One region of the Nonomuraea sp. NPDC003707 genome, then DNA from elsewhere that is predicted to be linked to it. Evidence: riboswitches for the same ligand, from Rfam matches in the RefSeq annotation. Region 1 holds a riboswitch; the other holds the start of a gene.
What was found. A riboswitch is a leader RNA that binds a small molecule or an ion and turns the genes downstream of it on or off. The one in region 1 is predicted to bind cyclic di-AMP.
Positions count from the first base shown of each region.

Region 2: another riboswitch for cyclic di-AMP. It lies ahead of ACWDRB_RS06730 (CHAP domain-containing protein); the one in region 1 lies ahead of ACWDRB_RS49050 (glycoside hydrolase family 25 protein).

Region 1 covers NZ_JBSFNK010000030.1:67,989-78,526, reverse strand. The annotation lists gene ACWDRB_RS49065 (patatin-like phospholipase family protein) at 1-515, shown strand, start outside; gene ACWDRB_RS49060 (MarR family winged helix-turn-helix transcriptional regulator) at 623-1,123, shown strand; gene ACWDRB_RS49055 (DUF4142 domain-containing protein) at 1,209-1,886, opposite strand; gene ACWDRB_RS49050 (glycoside hydrolase family 25 protein) at 2,161-2,928, opposite strand; cyclic di-AMP (ydaO/yuaA leader) riboswitch at 2,940-3,084, opposite strand; gene ACWDRB_RS49045 (MBL fold metallo-hydrolase) at 3,551-4,942, opposite strand; gene ACWDRB_RS49040 (metal-sensitive transcriptional regulator) at 5,025-5,294, opposite strand; gene ACWDRB_RS49035 (Lrp/AsnC family transcriptional regulator) at 5,579-6,535, opposite strand; gene ACWDRB_RS49030 (carboxylesterase/lipase family protein) at 6,677-8,137, shown strand; gene ACWDRB_RS49025 (multicopper oxidase family protein) at 8,285-9,721, shown strand; gene ACWDRB_RS49020 (TIGR00266 family protein) at 9,854-10,538, shown strand, end outside.
Region 2 covers NZ_JBSFNK010000002.1:578,220-588,757, forward strand. The annotation lists gene ACWDRB_RS06720 (alpha/beta fold hydrolase) at 1-561, shown strand, start outside; gene ACWDRB_RS06725 (YoaK family protein) at 527-1,273, opposite strand; gene ACWDRB_RS06730 (CHAP domain-containing protein) at 1,468-2,154, opposite strand; cyclic di-AMP (ydaO/yuaA leader) riboswitch at 2,168-2,305, opposite strand; gene ACWDRB_RS06735 (Gfo/Idh/MocA family protein) at 2,423-3,376, opposite strand; gene ACWDRB_RS06740 (aldo/keto reductase) at 3,396-4,217, opposite strand; gene ACWDRB_RS06745 (hypothetical protein) at 4,315-5,259, shown strand; gene ACWDRB_RS06750 (DUF6716 putative glycosyltransferase) at 5,262-6,422, shown strand; gene ACWDRB_RS06755 (polysialyltransferase family glycosyltransferase) at 6,770-8,005, opposite strand; gene ACWDRB_RS06760 (glycosyltransferase family 2 protein) at 8,005-8,985, opposite strand; gene ACWDRB_RS06765 (N-acetylneuraminate synthase family protein) at 9,014-10,538, opposite strand, start outside.

The sequences.
Region 1 (10,538 bases):
CCAGTGCGGCACTCCCGTTCCTCGCCGGTCCGCCGGTCGAGCTGGCCGGGCGGCTCTTCTACGACGCGGGACTCGCCGAGTCCATCCCGTACCGCACCGCCCTGGCGCAGGGCGCCAGCCACGTCCTCGTGCTGCGGTCCCGTCCCGCGCCTTCGGCCGCGGCCGAAGCACCGGCCGCGCGACCGTCCTACGGGACGCGCCTGATCGCCGCGACCGTTCTGCGGAGCTATCCGGAGGCACTGCACCGGAGTTTCTTCGCGCGCGACCACCGCTTGCTGCACGACGACACGCTGCTCGCCCGGTACGACCGGCCCGAGCCCCCGACGACCCCTCCACCCGCCGACGGCCAGGCCGCGCCCGATCCTGCGGTGCTGTCCGTGCGGCCCGCGCCTGACTCCCCGCGCATCGGGCGGCTCACCCGCGACGGCCAGCCCCTCAAAGCCGCGCTCGAAGCCGGCCGCGCAGCCGTCAACCTGCTGCTGCAACCGCTCGGCCGGCCGACCGCCGCACCATAGACGCGACCCCGCCGGCGACGGCGTTCCTGATCCTGGCGTTGCGGAGGTGCTGCGGACGATGGGGATCTCGTGCCCGTGATCCGTCCCGCGCATGTACAACAGTGCCTATGAAGGATGACGATGACCTCCAGGCGCAGGGAGAGGATCTTTCGGCTGTCGTCACGGCGGTGCTGACCGGGTCGCGGCTGTTGGTGGCGGTCGCGGTGAGGTCATTGGGGGCGGTCGGGGACAGGGTCACGTTGCCGCAGTTCAGGATGCTGGTGGTGCTGGCCGGCCATGGTGAGACCAAGCTGGTCACGATGGCGGAGCTGCTGGGCGTCAACTCCTCCACGGCGATGCGGATGGCCGATCGGCTGGTGGCCGCCGGGTTGATCGTACGGGAGGTCAATCCGCACAACCGGCGCGAGAGCCTGATGCGGCTGACGGACGAGGGACGCCGCATCGTGGACGAGGTGACCGCGCGCCGCAGGGAGGAGATCGGCGCGATCGTGGCGCGGATGTCGGCCAGGCAGCGCCGGGCGCTCATCTCGGCCATGAACGCCTTCAACGAGGCGGGCGGCGAGCCACCCCTGAACGTGCCGAACCCGCTGGGCTGGTCCGCTGTCTGAATTGCTCGCGCGGCGTTGAGCCGCCGACCGATGCCCGCTGAGCACTTCGCGGCGGCCGGAAGCCGTGCGGGCTCCCCCCCGGTCGTCAGATGGACGGGGTGGGGAAGCTCTCGGGCGTGGTCAGGCCGGTGCTCTCCAGGAGGCGCTGGTGGTTGAGCACCGCGGCGTTGGCCTGTTCGGAGAAGCGCCGCACCAGGGTGTTCTGCGTGGTGCCGCGTACCGTGCCGATCAGGGTGAAGATCTGTCCGTGCGCCAGGCGCAGCCATTTGACGTACGTCTTGTCATAGGCGGATCCGGACCTGCCGGAAATATCTGTCATCCAGTCCTGCTGCTGAGGCGTGGGCTTCACCGGCAGTTTGACCTTCAGCTTGGCGGCCACGTCGCGAACCTGCCCGTCGAGCATGTCGTGCTGAGCCGCGATCTCCTTGCTGACCTGGCGGACGCGGGCGCTGTTGGCGCGCTGTATCGCGTCCTGGGCCATGGGCATCTCCCACAGGCTGGCGAGCCGGACCTTCTTGATGAGCTCCTGGTCGGCCTCCGACAGCGGTCCCCACTTGGTCTGCCGGGTGCGGACCTCCGGCTGTTCCTCCACGGGTTGGACCGTGGGTGCGTCGGTCGGTCCGGTCTCGACGGCGGTCGGCTCGGTGCTGAGGCCGACGGTGTCAGAGACGGGCGTCGGCGTGTAGCCGGCGCAGGCGGTCAGAGTGCAGAGGGCGGCAATGCCGCAACTGATGAGAGCGCGACGGCTGTCGAGGAGTCGCATACGCCGTCATCCCCTTCCGGTCCCTTGGACGCGGCCTTCGTGAGTGGCGCCGGTCACTGAGGGATACGCGGGAGGGTGCGGGAGTGTTCATGGCATTGTGCAAGATTTGCATGGGGCAAGACTGCCGGGGTCCGCTGAGCCGTTGTCCGAGGCGGCCTTCACCGGTGCCATCCGTGACCGGCGTCCACCGCGTGCTCCTCCGGGCCGAGAGGAGCACGCGGGGCGGCGTTCACCTGGGAGCAACCCGATCGCGGTGCGGACCCGCCGTGTGGGTTCAGGCCGTGGGGCGGCCCAGGCCGCGCAACTGGTCGGCGGTCAGCGCGGAGACGTTCTGGTCGACAGGGGACTCGGAGTACTGGTGGATGGCCCAGGACTTCCAGTCGGCGGGCGGGGAGATGGCCCCCTTGGCCTTGCTGTAGTGGGCGACCCACAGCGGGTACTCGGACAGGCCCTTGCCGTACTTGTTGGCGAAGTTCCAGCCGCTGTAGAACATCGGGGTGATCCCCGTCTTGTCCTTCACGTACGACAGCCACGTCTTGGCCCAGGCGTTGACCTCGGCGACGGATCTGCCGTTCGCGGTCTCCAGGTCAAGGACCAGCAGGTCGCCGGCCTTGGCGGGCTGCGAGTTCACCACGGACAGGAAGTGCTCGGCCTCCGCGATGGGATTGTTGCGGGGATGGCCATAGTGGTAAGCCCCGCGCACGATGCCCTTCTTGCCCAGCTCGCGCCAGTGCCTGGCGAATGAGGCGTCGCGGAAGGACGTGCCTTCTGTGGCTTTGATGATGCCGAACTTGGCCGGGCTGGCATTCCAGTCGTACAGGGGCTCGTAATTGGAGATGTCCAGGCCGTAGATGAGGGGTCCGGCTGCTTGACGAGTCGCCGGCACCGGGTTCTGCGCGGTGGGCGATGCGAATGCGAAGGTGGCGATGGCGGCGGTTGCGGCGAGGATCGCGACGGCGACGGCGAAGCTGAGGTATTTGGTGAGGAGATCGCGGTGATTCTTGAGGATGTAGGCGATTGTGGCAAGCCGAGGCTTGGACATGAGGCATTGACTCCTTGCTTCCATACCGCCTACCGGGTTAGCTGACGGGTTCGGGCCTGGAAGTGCCCTACATGGCGCAGCCTGGGCTGGCGTCCGATTCACCCCAAGAACGTGGGTCCCCGGTTCCGCGAGGCGCGGATTCGGCGGCCGGACGCTGTCCCCGAAGGGCTTCTTCGGGCAGCGCGCGGTCCGGTCAACGAAGCGGCAACGATGCGGCGAAAGGGCGCCACATCCGTGCCGCAACTAGGCAAAAGATAGACATATATCCATAGATGGTGCAAGTAGTGCAAATCTGATTCGCGGGTGTCGGCGACTGGGCGGCGCTGAAATGCCGTGCCTGTAGGGATTCTGGTGCTTGGCAAAAAATCGGGGGAGTCGCTTCCGGGCCTTTATGATCTCGGCACGGGTGGGACAGGCTATTCATGCGTTGCCCTTGTGACAAAACTCCGTTCTACGGGTAATCGTGACTCCAGCCCCGTCGTTTGACGTCCGCGGCGCCGTCGGGCACGCGGGAGCCGGGCAGGCGGGCGGACTCCAACGCTCCGGGGGTCCGCACGTCGATCGGCCCCGGCGGGTCACCGGATCCCGGCAGGCGTACCGGTGTCGCCGGGGCCGAGGGTGGTCAAGAGGGGGCCTCATCGGGGGCGGTGATGGGCAGGCCGGCGTCGGCGGCCCGGGAGTAGGCGTCGTCGATGTGGACCACCTGTCGGCCGCTGCGGGCCAGCAGGCTCGCGGCCGCCGCGGCCCGGTAGCCGGTGCCGCAGTGTACCCACACCGTTCCCTCCGGCACCTCGGCCAGGCGCCCCGGCAGCTCTGGCAGCGGGATGTGCACGGCGCCGGCCACGTGACCGGCCCGCCATTCGTTGCCCATCCGCACGTCCAGGACGGTCGGGCCGCCGACCGGCTCCCCCGCACGGGCGGCGGCAAGGTCGGCGAAGGTCGCGGTGGTCAGGTCGGCGATCAGGTCCGGGTTGTGCCCGGCCCACTGTTCGACGGAGCCGGTCGAGGCGGCGGCCGGGCGGTCTATGCCGATGCGGGCCAGTTCGCGCTGGGCGGCGGCGACCTGTTCGGCCGACTCGCCGAGCAGCGTGAGGGGCGTGCCCCACGGGGCCAGCCAGCCCAGCCAGGTCGCCATCGGCCCGTCCAGGCCGAAGCTGAGCGTGCCGGCCAGATGCCGGTCCGCGAACGCCTTGCGTGAGCGCAGGTCCACCACCCATTCGCCCGCCCGCAGGCGAGCCAGCAGCTCAGCGCTGTCGGCCGGCCGCGCCGGGGTCAGGTCGATCGGCTCCGCTCCGGCGGCGTTGCGCGCGCCCATGTGGGCGTAATAGGCGGGGTAGGCGTCCAGGCCTTCCAGGATGTGGGTGACGAAGTCGTCGGCCTCCATCCGCAGCACCGGGTTGACGTCCTTCTCCCGGCCGATGGTCGAGGCGGACGCGCCGGACTGCGTGACCGCGCAGAAGCTGCCGAACCCGTGCGTCGGCCAGAGCCGCGCGCCGTCGGGCAGCAGGCCGGACAGCCGCCGCGCGGAGGCGTGCTGGTGGCGGGCCAGGGTGCGGGCATGCTCGGCGCCCAGCAGGTCGGTACGCCCGGTGCCGCCGAACAACAGCGATCCTCCGGTGAACACCCCCTCCGGCCCGCCCGGCCCGGCCAGCACGTAGGAAAGGTGGCGAAAGGTGTGTCCCGGCGTGCTCACCACGTCCAGCCACATCCGCTCGGAGACGGCGATCCGATCTCCGCCGGCGACCGGCACGCGGTCGAAGCCGACCTCCTCGGCCCCGCCCACCAGGTACGCCGCCCCGCTCACCCGGGCCAGCGCCAGGCCGCCGGAGACGTAGTCGTTGTGCAGATGGGTCTCCACCACGTGGGTGATCCGCACCCCCAGGCGGCCGGCCAGGGCCAGGACGCGGTCGATGTCGCGCTGCGGATCGACCACCACCGCGACCTGCCCGTCATGGGCGAGATAACTGCGGTCCCCCAGGGAGGAGGTCTCGATCACCTCGACCTGGATCGTCATCTCCTTGTCTCCTTTCGATCATCAAATACCCCCGGGGGTATCAAGAGAACATATGGGTGCCCCGGCTCACCCGATCACACGGTCAAGAAAGAGCGAGGAACAGCTTCTCCAGCCGCTCCACGCTGATCGGTGGCTCCTCGCCCTGCTCGCGCGCCACCTGGCACTGCTGCAACCCGGTCGAGATAATCTTGAATCCGGCCCGGTCCAACGCCTTCGACACCGCGGCCAGCTGCGTCAGCACCTTCTCGCAGTCCTCGGCGTTCTCGATCATCGCGATCACTCCGCCGAGCTGGCCGTGGGCCCGCTTCAGCCGCGTCAGCGCATCCCTCAGGACGGTCGCGTCCATCTCCATCCGCACCACCTCCGCGCCCAATATACCCCCGGGGGTAAATCTCCATCGGTAAAGGGCACCGGCGCTGAGAGCGCTGGTCCACCTTGATCAGGGTTCCGGCCGGGTGCGGTGACGTACCGGATGACATGCTGGAGCCGCGCGCATCTCCGACGGGAGCGATGGAGCGAGAACGTGGGCCGATCCGTGATCTCGGGACCTGACGTGCTCCTTCGGGCGGCGAGGAGGTCTGGCGAACGATACGTCATGACGCGCGGGGTGTCGTGGGCGGCGACAGGTTGAGGAACTCAGATCTCGGATCGGCGAAAGAGGCCGGTCCGTTTCAGTGAGCTCAGGATCGGGGTCACCTCCAGCCCGCGGACATCGTCTAGCGATCCGACAGTCTCGGTGAGAAAGGAGTACAGCCCGCCCAGATCGTCGGCCGCGACGGCCACCAGGAGGTTCGCCGCCCCGGTCGTGGCCGCGGTGAACCGCACCTGCGGATGCCGGCTCAGCTCTTGCCCGGTCGCGTCCAGGCTGCCCGGACCGGTGGCGATCCACAGCAGCGCCTCACTGCCGATGCCCAGCAGCCTCAAGTCCACCTCGCACGCCATACGCACCATGTGGGCAGAGATGAGCAGGTCCAGCCGACGGCGCACCGTCGACGCCGACGTTCCCAGCCGGGTGGCCAGGTCGCTGTAGCCGGCGCGCGCGTTCGCGGTCAACTGGTCGATGAGCGCGTCATCGAGCGGTTGAATCTGCGGCGCGTCAACGGGCTCTCGCGGCAAGGTGGCGAGGGTCTCGAACTGATCCATGGGCAGCAGTCCCGCGCTCCAGGCGAACCCCGCGGGAAACACTTTCAACAGGTCGTAGGCGTCCCACGAATGGACGGCGGCTGTGGCGGGCAGGTCCCGCAGCAGCAGCGAGGTCCGGGCCTTGGGCCCGTCGAGAAAGAGCACGCTGCTGATCTCGTCACCGCCGCCGAGAATGTCGACCCACACCGTGTCGGCACGCCGCGCCAGTCCCGCGGCGATCGCCTGGATGCGGCTGGGCCGGCACCGGATCCGCAACACCATGGGGATGAGCCGAGGAAAGAGAGCGGGATTGCGGATCGCTGTGGGCCGCAGCGTGCCGTCGTGCAGGAGCGGTGTCGCACGGCGCACGACCGTGCGCTCGGAGATCCCAAGGACACGGGCGATCGTTCGCCATGACGCCCGCGGCGACGCCATCAGCACCGCGGCGATCCGCCGCTCCGTCGCATCCATCTCATGTCTCATATGTCTTACTTTCGCCAGAATCCCGTGATCCATGACGCATATCAGGAAGCTACGGGGCGGCTGCTCGCTCTTTTCCGCCGAACGACCGTAGAACGGAGGCGTACCACTCCGGCAAGGAAGGTGACATCAATGATCGTGAGGGAACGCCCCGTCGTGGACACCGAGTCGGGGAGCGTGCAGGGCACCGTCGAGGACGGCGTCGCCGCGTTCCGCGGCATCCCCAACGCGGCTTCCCCGCTGGGGGACCGGCGCTTCGCCACCCCCGCGCAGCACCCCGACTGGTCGGGCCAGTGGGATGCCGCCTGCTCCGGCCCGTCCGTCCCCCGGGCCCCCTCCCGTCTCGAAGCGGTCATGGGACACCGCACCCCCGACTGGAACGAGGACGGCTCTCTCACCCTCAATGTGTGGACCCCCCGCCTGCCGGTCGGCGGATCCACCCCGCACGCCCTCCCGGTCCTGGTGTGGTTCCACGGCGGCGGATTCACCAGCGGATCCGGTGGCTGGGACTGGTACGACGGCCGAAACCTGGCCGCCGCCGGCGACATCATCGTCGTCACCGCCAACTACCGCGTCGGTCCCCTTGGCTACCTCTACCTCCCGGAACTCGGCATTGAGAACCTCGGCGTGCAGGACCAGGCCGCCGTCCTCACCTGGGTGAAGCGCAACATCACCGCCTTCGGGGGAGATCCCGGCAACCTCACTGTCGGCGGCCAGTCCGCCGGAGCCTTCTCCGCCCTCTACCTCGCCCTCTCGCCGGTCACCGGCCCGGAGATCAAGCGGGTCATCACCCAGAGCGGTCCCTGGGGGCTCCCCCCGCAAGACCCCGGGGAGGCGGCCGACCATGCCCGACGCTTCCTCAAGATCCTCGGCCTGGAGCGGGGCCCGGATCCCATCACCACCCTGCGCGCTGTCCCAGCCGAGCAGCTCCTCGCCGCCTACCAGCAGCTCGCCCAGGACGTCTTCCGCCCGGGCAGCGTCGCTCCGCCGATGTACCCCGTCCTCGGCGCCTTCGGAATGCCCGAGGCGTGGGAACAGGCGCTGGCCCACGGACGCCTCGACGGCAAGCAGTTGCTGACGGGGACCACCAGGAACGAGATGGCGGCGTTCTTCGCGTTCGACCCGCGCATCCAGGCCATCACCGCCGGCCAGGCGAGCTCGATCGTGGCAGGCCAGGTCGACGGCGGCGCCGAGCGGTTCGACCGCGCCGCCGCCCAGCGTCCGCACGCGACACCGAGCGACGTCTTCACCGAGGTCGAGACCGAGATCATTTTCCGCGACGGGGCCCTCGCCATCGCCGATCACCACGCTGCGGCCGGCAACCCCACCTACGTCTACCAGTTCGACTACGCCCCGGCTCAGGACCGCGCACACCTGGGCGCCGCGCACTGCGTGGAACTCCCCTTCTTCTTCGACACCATCGACGCCTACCCCGACAGTCCCATGCTCGGCGAGGCCACCGTCGCGGCCCGCTCGCTCGGCCACACGTTCTCTCACGCGGTAGCGGCCTTCATAGCCTCTGGCCGGCCCGCCGCAGATCAGTGGCACCCGTACGAGGCCGCCAACCCTGCGACCATCCGGCACTTCGCCTGACATTCCGCCGCCTCCTGGTCCGCGCGCCTCGCAGCACAGCCGCTCCAACGGCCAATCTTTGTGAAAATGCGGGCCAGCTCCCGCGTGGGCGAGTCGACGCCGGGCATCCACGTAGCCGACCGCGTCGTTGCGAGGAGCGCCATGCCTATGTCCAGAGCCGTCCTCTTGCTATGGCCGGCCCTGCTGATGGCGACCGGCTGCGGCACCACCGCCACAATGGAGGCCGCCCCAGGCGGCCCTGCCGGCCCGGCGAGTCCGGCCACCCCGACCGCGCAGGCGCAGCCGGCCTTCCGCCAGCCGCGCGAATTGTCGAGCCACAACGGCCGCCTGCACGTGCGGCTGGTCGTGGAGCAACGCGTGGTACGGCTCGCGGGCCAAGACGTCCGCGCGTTGACCTACAACGGCGACTTCATGCCGCCGACCCTGCGCCTGTTTCCCGGCGACCGGATCGACCTGGAGTTGGTGAACCGGCTGGGCGAGCACACCAACCTGCACACGCACGGCTGGCACGTCTCACCGAAGGACAGCTCCGACAACATCTACCTGCACATCAGGCCGGGCCAGACCTTCCACTACACCTACCGCCTGCCCGAGGACCTGGCACCGGGCACGTACTGGTACCACTCCCACGCGCACCCGCTCTCGGAGGGGCAGGTGTTCGCCGGACTGTCGGGCGCGATCGTGATCGAGGGGCTGAACCGGTACCTGCCGTCCGACCTCCATGACACGGCCGAACTGCTCATCGCGCTCAAGGACTTTCAGGTGCGCGCGGGCGCCATACCAACGGCGAACATCGACAGCAACGCCCCGACCACCCGGACCGTGAACGGGCTCGTCAACCCGATCATCCACATCCGGCCCGGCGAGACGCAGATGTGGCGGCTGGCCAACATCGGCGCCGACATCGCCTACAACGTCCAGCTCCAGGGCGTGCGCTTCCACGTCATCGCCCAGGACGCCAACCCCGTCGCCAGGGTCTGGAGCGCCGACACGCTGCTCATGCCTCCCGGCAGCCGGTGGGACGTGCTCGTGCAAGGGCCGCCGGCCGGCCGTACCCGCCTGGTGACCCGGCCCTACAGCACTGGCAAGGACGGCGACTCCTACCCTGAGGCGACCCTGGCCACCCTGGTGTCCGCGGGGCGCGCCGTGACGCCCGCACGCCTGCCCACGACGTTCGCCGCCCGGTACTTCGACGACCTGAGGAAGGATCCCATCGCCCGGAGGCGGGTCGTCACGTTCTCGGAGAACACCCGCGCTGACCAGTTCTTCATCAACGGCAAGTCGTTCGATCCGAACCGGATCGACGTGCGGGCGAGGCTGAACACCACCGAGGAGTGGCGGGTGCGCAACCTCGCCAACGAGGAGCACACCTTCCACGTGCATGTCAACGACTTCCAGGTGATCAGCGTGAATGGCAGGCCGTACGACGCCCGTAACTGGCAGGACACGGTGCAGCTCCCCGCGCGCGGCGAAGTGGTGATGAGGACGAGGTTCAGGGATTTCGTCGGGAAGTACCCGCTGCACTGCCACATCCTCAACCACGAGGACCGCGGCATGATGGCCAACATCGAGGTCGTCCGCTGACAGCGGTTGGTGGATCTGCGGCATGCGTCGACCAGGAGGCCCGCCCGACGGGGCGTTTACGCGTTGTCAACGAATCGTGTACGGCCGTACAGCAGAGTCGCCCCGGACAAGATGATCGGGATGGAGGGGTACATGAAGACCGAGATCCGTCACCCTGGTTCGTTCGCGGTCGCGCGCTGCCACCTGGACGGCGGGGAGACCCTGCGCGTCGAGGCGGGCGCGATGTACGCGACGAGCGCGGGGGTCCAGCTCCGGGCCAAGGTGGAGGGTGGTCTGCTGCGTGGGCTGGCGCGTTCGGCGCTGGGCGGCGAGTCGCTGTTCACCACGCGCTACACCGCTCCGGAAGGCGGCGGCTGGGTGGACGTGGCGCATCACCTGCCCGGCGATGTCCAGGCCGCCGAGGTACGAAGCGACAACGCGCTCCTGCTGACCAGGGGATCGTGGATCGCGTCCAGCGACGGCGTGGAGATCGCCACCAAGTGGGGCGGCATGTCCAACCTCATCGGCAGCGAGGGCGGCTTCCTCATCAAGGCGCAGGGCGACGGCGTCGTCGTGCTCGGCTGCTACGGCGCGATGGACGTGATCGACCTGGCGGCCGGGCAGCAGGTCGTGGTCGACTCGGGGCATCTGGTCGCCTACGACGAGACGGTCAAGAGCAATCTGCGCCGGGCGGTCGAAGGGAAGACGGTCCAATCGCTCAAGTCGGGCGAGGGCCTGGTCTTCGAGTTCACCGGGCCGGGCAGGATCATGACGCAGACCAGGAACCCTGGGGCCTTGATCCTCCACCTGACGGAAGTGCTCCCCTTCGAGCGCGCCT
Region 2 (10,538 bases), on a different contig from region 1:
GCGGTCGGCGCGGGGGAGCGGCTCTCGGTGGCGGGGCACGACATCGGCGGTGCGGTCGCCCAGCACCTGCTGGTGGAGGGGAAGCCAGAGGTGCGGCGGCTGGCGCTGGTCAACTCGGTCACATACGACTCCTGGCCGGTGCCCGGCGTGGCCCGTTACCGGGATCCGGCCGTGGTGGCGGCCACGACCGTGGAGGAACTGCTGGCCGCCCGCCGCAAGGCGGTCACCACCGCGCTCGCCCGGCCGGCCACCGAGGCGGAGCTGGCCGATTACCTTGATCCGTGGAACGACCCGCGGGTGGGCCGGTCGTGGATGGCGCTGGCGGGCGCGGCCGACAGCCGTTACACGCTGGATCTGGTGCCCGCACTCAAGGCCGATGGGACGCCGAAGCTGCTGGTGTGGGGGGAGGACGACACGTTCCAGGAGGTCCGGTACGCCGAGCGCTTCGCCGCCGAGGTGCCGAACACGACGCTGGTGCGCGTTCCCGGGGCGGGGCACATCCCGATGGAGAACGATCCGGCCGGGGTCACCCGGGCGCTGGCGGAGTTCTTTCTCGGCTGAGACCACTGCGGGCGACGAGGGCGACGGTGGCGAGCAGGGCCAGGGCGGCCGCCAGGGCGGGTGCGGGGCCGGTCGTGAGGTGGAGGAGGGCGCCAGTCAGGGCGCCGAGGAACATCGCGGCAATGGAGGCGGATCGACGCAGGGCGGCCCGGCCCGGCGTGTCGGCGGCCAGGCTCGTGAGGGTCGTGGTGAGGACGTTGGTGACCAGGTCGGGTACGCCGAGCGCGCGTACGGACGCGTTCTGCAGGCCCATGCCGCAGGCGAGCAGCACGATGAGGGCCGCCTGGGACCAGGTCGTGCGGTGTCCGGCCGTGAGGGCGATGGCGAGGGTGGCGGCGACGAGGAGCGCGTGTACGGCGGTGGCGGCGGCGAACGCCCGTCGCGGGTTCGCGGTCCGCCTGATCACCCGGCCGGCGCTCCAGGCGCCGGCTCCGAAGGCGACGAGGGCCGCCGGGGAGGCCCATCTGGACATCTGGGCCTCCCCGGCCAGGGCGAAGCTGAGGAAGACGATGTTGCCGGTCATGTTGGCGACGAAGACGCGGCCCAGGCCGAGGAAGCTGACCGCGTCCACGAGGCCGGTGACGAAGGCCAGGAGGATCAGCAGGGCGGGCAGGACGCCGTGCGGGTTGGCGCCGCGCGGGAAGAGCCCGTCGGCGACCCGTCGCAGCCCATTCCGGACCAGCCTTCCGGGGCGTCTGCGCGCGGCTGGCATGGCGGGCGGCTCCTTGGCGAGGTCGCGGGCGGTTCGCCTCGGGTCTTCCCCGGTGACGGGCCGCCGCACTCGCGGGGGTGAAACGCGACGAGCGCGCGTCCCGTTGCGGGACGCGCGCTCGTTCGGCGCTGGGGGAAGGCCGGCCAGGAGGTGCCTGGGGAGGTCCGGCCTGGAGGCGCCGGGGGAAAGTCCGGTCAGGAACGGTACTGGGGGTAGCCGTAGCCGACGACCTGGGACTTGGGACGGACGCGCTCCTCGACCTTGCCGTTGCCGGTGTTGCCCTCGACGGTCGAGATGGTGCCGTCGCCGTTGTCCTTCTCGACGAACCCGACGTGCTTGATGTCGTTGAGGTTCTTGCTGCCGCTCCACGAGAAGTACACGATGGCGCCGGGCTTGGCCTCGGTGCCGAAGCGGTGGTTGGCCTGGAACCACTTGGCGTGGGCGACGGTCCAGGCGTCCCAGCCGATCTGCGAGCGGGCGCCGGTCTGCTCGCCCACCCAGGAGACGAACATCGCGCACCAGGCGGCGTTCAGGTAGTCGGCGCGGCTGCCGCCGTCACGGGCGATGGTCTCCGCGGCGCGCTGCGAGCCGGCGTACCAGCGCTGGAACTTGGTGCCGCCGCCGGCCGCGTTCTCGGTGATGCCGACCTGGGACTTGGCGAGCGCCAGGACCTGGCCGGCGGTGACGCCGACCTTGGTCTCGCGCGAGCGCTCGGCGTGGTCGGCGACGGTGGCGGTGCCGGCGACGGTGTCGATCGGCTGCTTGTCCGCTGCGGTGGCGCTGGTCATGTGGGCGCCGAACGCGGTCCCGAGGATGGTGGCGCCGAGAAGGGCGCGGGCGATGTTGGTCTTCGCAGCAGAGGTAAAGCGGATGTTGGCCATCGAGGGGGTTTACTCCTTGCTTCCATGCCGCTTACCGGGTTAGCTGACGGGTTCGGACGTGGAAGCTGCCCTACGGCACCGAAGTGCCGATTCACCCCAAAGGACGTGGGTCCCCGGTTCCGCCCGAGGGCGGATTCAGCGGTCACAGGACGTTCCTGTGATGTGTCGTGCGATGGTCGGACAAGTCCGGACAAACCGGACGTATGTCTCAAGAATGCCTCAAACGTAATGCATAAGGCAAGAGCGTTACAAATCGATAAAGGTCCAGCTAGGCGACCTGCCTGCGAGCCTCGGCCAGAAGCCCCATCATGGCAAGGGATTCGTCGAGCGGCATGATCGAACTTTCGGTCCTGCCTTCGGCCGTCGCGGCCCGGACCTCGCGGAGCTCCCCGGTGTACCCGTTGTCCGCCGGATCGAGGATGTACTCCTCCGGCTCCATGGAGGGCCCGGAGAGCAGAATCCGCGGCGTGGCCCAGAACGGTGCCTGGAGGTCCGCCCGCATCTGAGTCCCTACAACACTGGCATGGTTCGGGTAATTCCCGAGCAACGAAGTCTCCACGAGAGCCTTCCTGCCACCGGGGTAGAGCAGCACGCCGCCGGCCTCCGCGTCGACGCCGTTGGGCGCCAGAGTGCCGGTGATCCGCAGGTCGGAGGGCATGCCGAGGATCAGCTGGGCCAGCCCGAACGGGTAGATCCCCAGGTCCAGGAGCGCCCCGCCGCCGAGCTCCGGCGCCCACAGCCGGTGCTCCGGGTCGTAGGGCTTGGCGAAGCCGAAGGAGGCGTGCACCGAGCGGAGGTCGCCGAAGCGCTCGTCGGCCGCGATCTTCTGGACGAGCGGGTTGAACCGCATCCACATCGCTTCCATCAGGAACACGCCCGCCTCGCGCGCCAGGCGTACCATCTTCTCCGCGTCGTCCACGGTGGCGGCCAGCGGCTTCTCGCACAGCACGGCCTTGCCCGCGGCGATGGCGACCTCGGCCACCTCCAGGTGCTGGGCGTGCGGCGTCGCCACGTAGATCGCGTCCACGGCCGGGTCGGCGCAGAGCCGCTCATAGGAGTCGTACGCGGACTCCGCCCCCAGAATGGCGGCCAGTGCCTGCGCCCGCCCCAGGTTCCTCGATCCGACGGCGGCCACCCGCATGCCCGGTTCGGCCGCGATGGCCGCCCCGACGGTCCGCGCAATATTCCCTGTCGCCGCTATGCCCCACGCAAAATCCCGCACGCGGGAGATCGTAGACGAGTCAGGTCATGTTGAACGTGTCGGGGTCGGGTCCGATCCGCTGGCCCCTGTTCATCGCGCCGATGGCGGCCATGTCCTCGGCGTCGAGGATGAAGTCGAAGACGCCGATGTTCTCGGCGATGCGCGCCGGGGTGACCGACTTGGGGATCGCGACGTGGCCGAGCTGCAGGTGCCAGCGGAGCACGATCTGCGCGGGCGTCTTGCCGCACTTGTCCGACAGCTTGGCCAGCGCGGGGTCGTTCAGCAGGCCCTGGCCCTGGCCGAGCGGGCTCCACGCCTCGGTGAGGATGCCGTTGGCCTCGTGGAAGGCGCGCAGCTCGCGCTGCTGGAGGTACGGGTGCAGCTCGATCTGGTTGATGGAGGGCACGAGGTCGGTCTCGTTCATGAGGCGGGTGAGGTGGGCGATGCTGAAGTTGGAGGTGCCGATGGCCTTGGCGCGCCCGTCACGGTAGATCTTCTCGATCGCCTTCCAAGCCTGCACGTACTTGTCCTGCTGCGGCACCGGCCAGTGGATGAGGAAAAGATCGATGTAGTCGAGGCCGAGCCGGGCCAGGGACTCGTCGAAGGCCGCCTCCGCGCGGCCGTGGTCGGCGTTCCACAGCTTGGTGGTCACGAACAGCTTCCGGCGCGGCAGCTCACTTTCGCGTACGGCCTGCCCCACGCCTTCTTCGTTGCCGTACGCGGCGGCGGTGTCCACGTGCCGGTAACCGGCCTTGAGCGCGGTCGTGACGGCCCGCGCGGCCTCGTCGGCGGGGACCTGCCAGACGCCGTAGCCGAGCTGCGGGATCTGCACGCCGTCGGTGTTGAGCATGAGCGAGTTCATGCTCTCCATTGTTCACGTCGCGTTTCTGGTGGCTTAAGGCGGCGGGGCTAGCTTGAAGCGGTCGTGAACGGGCCATCACCCGGCTGGGAGGACAGGAGTGGTCGAACAGGCGTCGGCCTGGGTGGAGTCACCGCTCCAGATGCTGTGCGCCGTCGAGGCCCATTACGCGGGCGTGCTCGGCCCCGAGACGGTGGTCGTGCCGCGCGCCGGTCTGAGGCCGTTGAAGGCCACGCGTCGGGAGCTGAGGTCTCTTGGGCTGCCCGACGGCCTGGAGCTGGCGGAGCCGCGTGAGCGCATGCCCAGGCGCGTGCAGGCCGTCGGTGACGCCTTCTCCGGCAGGGTGCAGATGCGCTGGCTCACCTCGCGTCCCGGACGCATCGTCATCGTGGACGACGGGCTGGCCACGCTCCGGCTGCTGGAGCTGCTGGCCGCGGGGCCGTACCGGCCGCTGCTGCGGGCCAGGGCCCAGCCGACCAAGCTGCGCTCCGTGCTGGGCCTGGCGGCCGCGCTGCGGCTGCGCCTGAGCGACGTGTCGGTCTTCACCGCCCTGCCCGTGGACGAGGCCCTGGCGGACGGCGTACGGCGGGCCGGGATCAACCTGGTACGCCACCAGTTCGACTGGCTGCGTGCCCAGCCGCCCAGCGCGGAGGGGCCCGCGGAGCGCACGGTCGTCCTCGGCACCTCGCTCGTCCGCAACGGGCTCGTGCACCGCGACCACTACCTGCGCTGGCTGACGGACCTGGCGGCCCAGGAGCCGCTCGCGTACTACCCGCACCGCCGCGAGGACCCCGTGGACGTGGCCCTGATCAGGGAGCGCCCCGGCATCACCGTGCACGACGTGGGCGCGCCGGCCGAGCTGACGCTGCGCGGCCTGGACGCGGGCCAGCGCGTGCTCAGCCTGCCCTCGACCGCGATCACCTCGCTGCGGGTGCTGCTCAGCCCGCGCGGTGTCGCCGTGGAGCCCGTGGACGTTCCTGAGGACTGGTGGACCAGCAGGGCGGCCCCCGCCCTTCGCTCGCATCTGACAGGAGTGTCCGGTTGAAAGTGTTGGCGGTCGCCGACTCCGACTCGTATCTGAAGTGGGCGGCCTGCCTGCTCGGCGACCTTCCCCCCGGCGGCACGGCGGAGCTCGTGGTGGTGCGCACGCCGATCGCGCCCTCGCCGGAGCAGATCGCCGCCGCAGTCGGCGGTCTGGAGCCTCCGCCGGTGGTGTCGGCGCGGTCCGTGCGGCGGCTGGCCGAGCGCATGCGCCCGGACGTGGTGCTCGTGGCCTGCACGGGCCCGGTGGTGGACGTGCTGGTGGCCGACGTGCTCGGCGACCTGCGGCCGCGGCCGGTGTTCGTGAGCGGGCTGCCGGGCATCTCGGTGCCGGCGACGGAGAAGGCGTGGTTGTTCCGCAGCGGGTGCGACCTGTTCGTGGTGCACAGCGAGCGTGAGGTGGCCGAGTTCTCGGAGATCGCCGGCCGGCTCGGCGGGGGAGGGGCGGTGGGGCTGGCCAGGCTGCCGTTCCTGCGCTCCGACGTGGTCGCCGGGGGCGGGAACCGGGTCGTGTTCGCCACCCAGGCCAAGGTGCCGCGGGAGCGCCAGGACCGCGAGCGGATCCTGCTGGCGCTGGCCGAGCTGGCCCGGCTGCGGCCCGAGCTGGACGTGGTGGTCAAGCTGCGGGCCCTTGAGGACGAGCGGCAGACGCACAACGAGCGCCACCACTACCAGCGGCTGTGGCGGGAGATGGGCGAGCCGGGGCGGGTGGAGTTCGCGGCGGGGTCGATGCACGACCAGCTCGAACGGGCGGCCGGGTTCGTCACGGTGAGCTCGACGGCGGCGCTGGAGGCGATCGCGCTGGGCGTGCCGTCGCTGGTGCTGGAGGACTTCGGCGTCAGCGCCGAGATGATCAACCTGGTGTTCGAGGGCAGCGGGCTGCTGGGCACGCTCGACGACCTGGCGAAGGGCGGCTTCCGGGCGGCCTCTCCCGAGTGGTGCGAGGCCAACTACTTCCACCCGCCGGCGCACAACGACTGGGCCGGGCGGCTGGCCGGGCTGGTGGCGGGCGGGTCGCGCGTACCGGCCCGATCGCTGCTGGACGGGCCGGAGCACGCGGCGGCGCGGCGGCGGGCCAGGCTGCGGGTGGAGGTGCATCCCTCGATGCTGCGGGCAGGCTACCGGGCCAAGCGCCGCATGCGCCGCTACCTCAAGGTGCTCGGTTGACCGCCGCCCTCCCGACCCGGCGAGCCCACCGCCCCACCTGAGCGGCACGCCCGGCCCTCCGAGGGATCGCTTGAGGTGCGGCTCACGCGCGCCCGTTTCCCCGAAGAACCGCCTGAGACGCGGCCATTCGCGCTCCTTTCCCCCGAAAGGACCGCAACCCCGGGCGGCGGGAGAGGGTCCCTCCCGTCGCCCGGGGTTGCGGTCCCCTCGGAAGCGCGGTGGCGGGGCCGGGCGCGGCAGCGGGATCGGCCGGGGTCGCGGTTCCCGAGGAAGCGCGGTGGCCGGAGGCCTCACGCAGAAAGGCCGCAACCCCGGTGTCGGGGCTGCGGCCTTTCGGGGGAGAGCTGTCAGATCGCCGAGCGGATCTTCCGGCGGAGCCGGGTGAGCGCCGTGGGGCGGGCCACCAGGCCGAGGGTCTCCAGGCGCTTGCGCTTGAAGTAGCGGGCGTCGAACTCGATGCTCGCCGGCCGCAGCTCCGGGTACGTCTCGGCCTGCATGCAGTAGCCCACCGCCCGGACGAGCCCGCGCAGGTCCACCGCCGTCGGGTGCTCGATGCCGCCGTCCGGCGACAGCCGGGGCAGCAGCGCGTCCACGATCGTGACGGGGATCCGGTTGCTGTTCTCGTACGGCGCCAGCCGGTCGAGCACCAGCTCCGTGCCGTACGCGGCCACCTGCAGCCCGAAGTAGCGCTGCGCGGTCAGCAGCCCGGTGGAGAAGCAGCCCACGACCAGTTCGGGCCGCAGCGCCGCGAAGCACACCTCGGCGGGCACGCTCTCGGCGGCCACCGACAGCCGCACGCCCAGGGGTTCGGCCGCGGCCCGCAGGAGCTGGGCGTGGCGCCGCCCGGCGGCCGGGTGCGGCTTGAAGACGATGTCGGTGTAGCCGCGCGCGGCCAGGGCCTTGAGCATCGTCTCGTGCAGCGCCGCCTCCTCCTCCGGGGTGACGATCTCCAGGGCCGACAGGTACTGGCCGAGGATCATCGCCTGCCCGGGCAGCATGTCGGGGGCGGTGGCGGTGACCTCGTGCACGACCGACATGAACCGCTCGTCCGGCAGGATCGAGGGTGCGACGTCGTACTCGCTGAGCAGCAGCGGGGTCAGGCCCGGCACGAGGTCCAGGTGGAACAGGCGGCCGATGCGGCGGTAGATCTCCGCCGGCAGCGGGTCGCGGGTGGGGCCGTAGCTCATCAGGCCGTCGGAGTAGACGGTGATCGGGCAGTCGCGCACCAGCCCGGCGATGGTCCGGGCCGGGGGCACCGCGATGGACTCCAGCACCAGCTCCTCGACCCCGTCCAGGCCCCAGACGGAGCGGATGAGGCGCTCCATCATCGGCACCTCGATGACGCGGGCGCGCCAGTCGGAGGGGTGCAGCGGCGCGATGAGGTCGTTCCACGAGTGCACCGCGTCGAAGCGCGAGCGCAGCACGGCGAAGCCGGGCGACCTGTCGAGCGGCGCCGTCACCTCGGGGATGGCCGCGTTGTTCGACACGATCAGGACGCGGCGCCCGTCGCCGAAGCGGCCGTCGTCGATGGCGGCGGCCAGCGACATCGCGCCGAACAGCGTCGAGGCGTAGAAGACCTTCACTATGTCTCCTCCCGGTCGCGGCGGACCCGGACGTGCGGGCTGGGCGGCAGGTCGGGCACCAGGGCCCGCAGCGTGGTCTCGCGTTCGACGGACATGCGCGCCACCGACTCCGACACCAGTTCGGGGGGCAGGGCGCGCACCATGTGGGCGCCGCGCTCCTCGAAGCGGGAGCGCAGCGCCGGGGTGAACCGGTCGGCGATCTCCAGGTGGTGGGCGAGCAGCGCGCAGAAGTTCCGCACCGCCTTGGGCAGGAACTCCGGCTCGAGATCCTTGAAGACCAGGTCGAACGCGTCGAAGAAGTGCAGCTGGCGTTCGTCGCCGACCTGGGTCAGCGACCCGGACACCAGCCGGCGGTAGAACACCCCGGCCAGCGACACCACCGCGAACGTGGCGGCCTCCCGGTGCAGGCGCCAGATCCACGGCCGGTCCTCGGCGGTGTGCAGGGAACCGGGGAAGTGCAGCAGGTCGCGAAGGGAGCGCCGGTAGATCCCGGCCCACGCGTACGGGTAGTCGACCATGGTCCGCACGCCGGCGGGCAGGATCGCCTCCCGTGGGTCGAGCACCGCGCCCCTCCGCGCCATGGGGGCGCGGTGCACGACCCGTTTGCGGCCCTCGACCTGCACGTGGTCGGCGCGTACGAAGTCGCAGCCGAGCCCGTCGATCGCCTCGACGAGCCGTGGCAGGTAGCCCGGGGCGAGCCAGTCGTCGGCGTCCATGAACGTGACGTACCGGCCGGAGGCGGCCGACAGGCCCGTGTTGCGGGCGTCGGCCAGCCCGACGGGGGCCGGGTTGCGCAGCATGGTCAGCCCGGGCAGGTCACGGGTGAAGTCGTCGACGATGTCCGCGGTGGCGTCCGTGGACCCGTCGTTGACGACGATGAACTCGAAGTCGTGCCGGGCGTTGCGGCAGAGCGACGACAGTGTGTCGGCGATGTACTTCTCGCCGTTCAGCACCGGCACGACGACCGAGAGAGTGATCAAGAGTGGTTTCTCCAGAGTGCGGACGAGGTCAGACGGTCACCCGGCGCAGGCGGGCCTTGGGAGCCTCCTCGCCGGGGAAGACGCGCTTGACGCCGTCGCCCATGGCCTGCTCGATGATGCGGATGTCACGGACGAGGTGCTCGAGGCCGGCCGGCTCCAGCGAGGCGGCGTGGTCGGAGCCCCACATGGTGCGGTCGAGCGTGATGTGCCGCTCCACGGTGACCGCGCCGAGCGTGACCGCGGCCAGGGAGATCTGCAGGCCGCGCTCGTGGCCGGAGTAGCCGACGGGCACGCCGTAGCGCTCCTTGAGCGTGGTGATCGTGCGCAGGTTCGCCTCTTCCGGCGGCAGCGGGTACGTGGACGTCGCGTGCATCATGATCAGCTTGTCGGTGCCGAGGATCTCGACGGCCGCGTCGATCTCCGACAGCGTGGACATGCCGGTGGACAGGATGATCGGCTTGCCGGTGGCGGCCAGGACCCGCAGCAACTCGTGGTCGGCGACGCTGGCCGAGGCCACCTTGTGGACGAGGACGTCCATCTCCTCCAGGAACTCCACGGAGGGCACGTCCCACGGCGAGGCGAACCAGTGCAGGCCGCGCTCGTCGCAGTATTTCGCGATCTGCCGGTACTCGTCGTAGCCGAACTCGGTCCGCTCCTTGTACTCCAGGTACGTCATCTCGCCCCACGGCGTCTGCCTGATCTGGCCCTTCTGCTCCTCGGGCACGCAGATCGCGGGGGTGCGCTTCTGGAACTTGACCGCCTGGCAACCGGCCTCGGCCGCCACGTCGATGAGGCGGCGGGCGATGTCGATGTCGCCGTTGTGGTTGATGCCGATCTCGCCGATCACGTACACGGGCTCGCCGTCGCCGACCAGGACGTCGCCGATCGCGACGTGCTCATGGTCGCGGCCGCTTCCGGGCTCGTTGGCTCGTCCCTCGCTCTCTCCCCCGGAGCTCCTCCGCTCCAGGCCGAGCCTGGGCCGCGTGCGGACCTCGGCGGCGGGCGGCTCGGGCCGGGCGGCCACGACGCGGTCGCACAGCTCGCGCACGGCGCCGGACCCGCCGGCCCTGGTCAGCACGACCCTGGCGGCGGCGCGCACGCGCGGGTGGGCGTCGGGGGTGGCGATGGCCCAGCCGACCTCGGCCATCGGGCCCAGGTCGTTGACGTCGTTGCCGACGTAGGCGACGCGGGCCGGGTCGAGGCCCTCGATGGTCAGCCAGTCGCGCAGCACGGTCCGCTTCTCGGCCAGGCCCTGCAGCACGGGGACGCCGAGCTTGCGGGCGCGGGCGGCCACCACCGGGTTGTGCTCGGTGGACATGACCAGCACCTTCACCCCGGACCGCTTCAGCAGCGCGATGCCCATCCCGTCGGAGCGGCTGACGAGCACCATCTCGCGGCCGTCGGAGTCGACGTAGGCGCGGTCGTCGGTGTGCACGCCGTCGAAGTCGGTGATGACGGCGTCCACGTCGATCGGCTCGGGCTCGTCGATGAACGGGGCGAGCGCGCGCACCAGCTCCAGGTCATCCGGGTTGTCGATCTCGACGGCGTGCTTG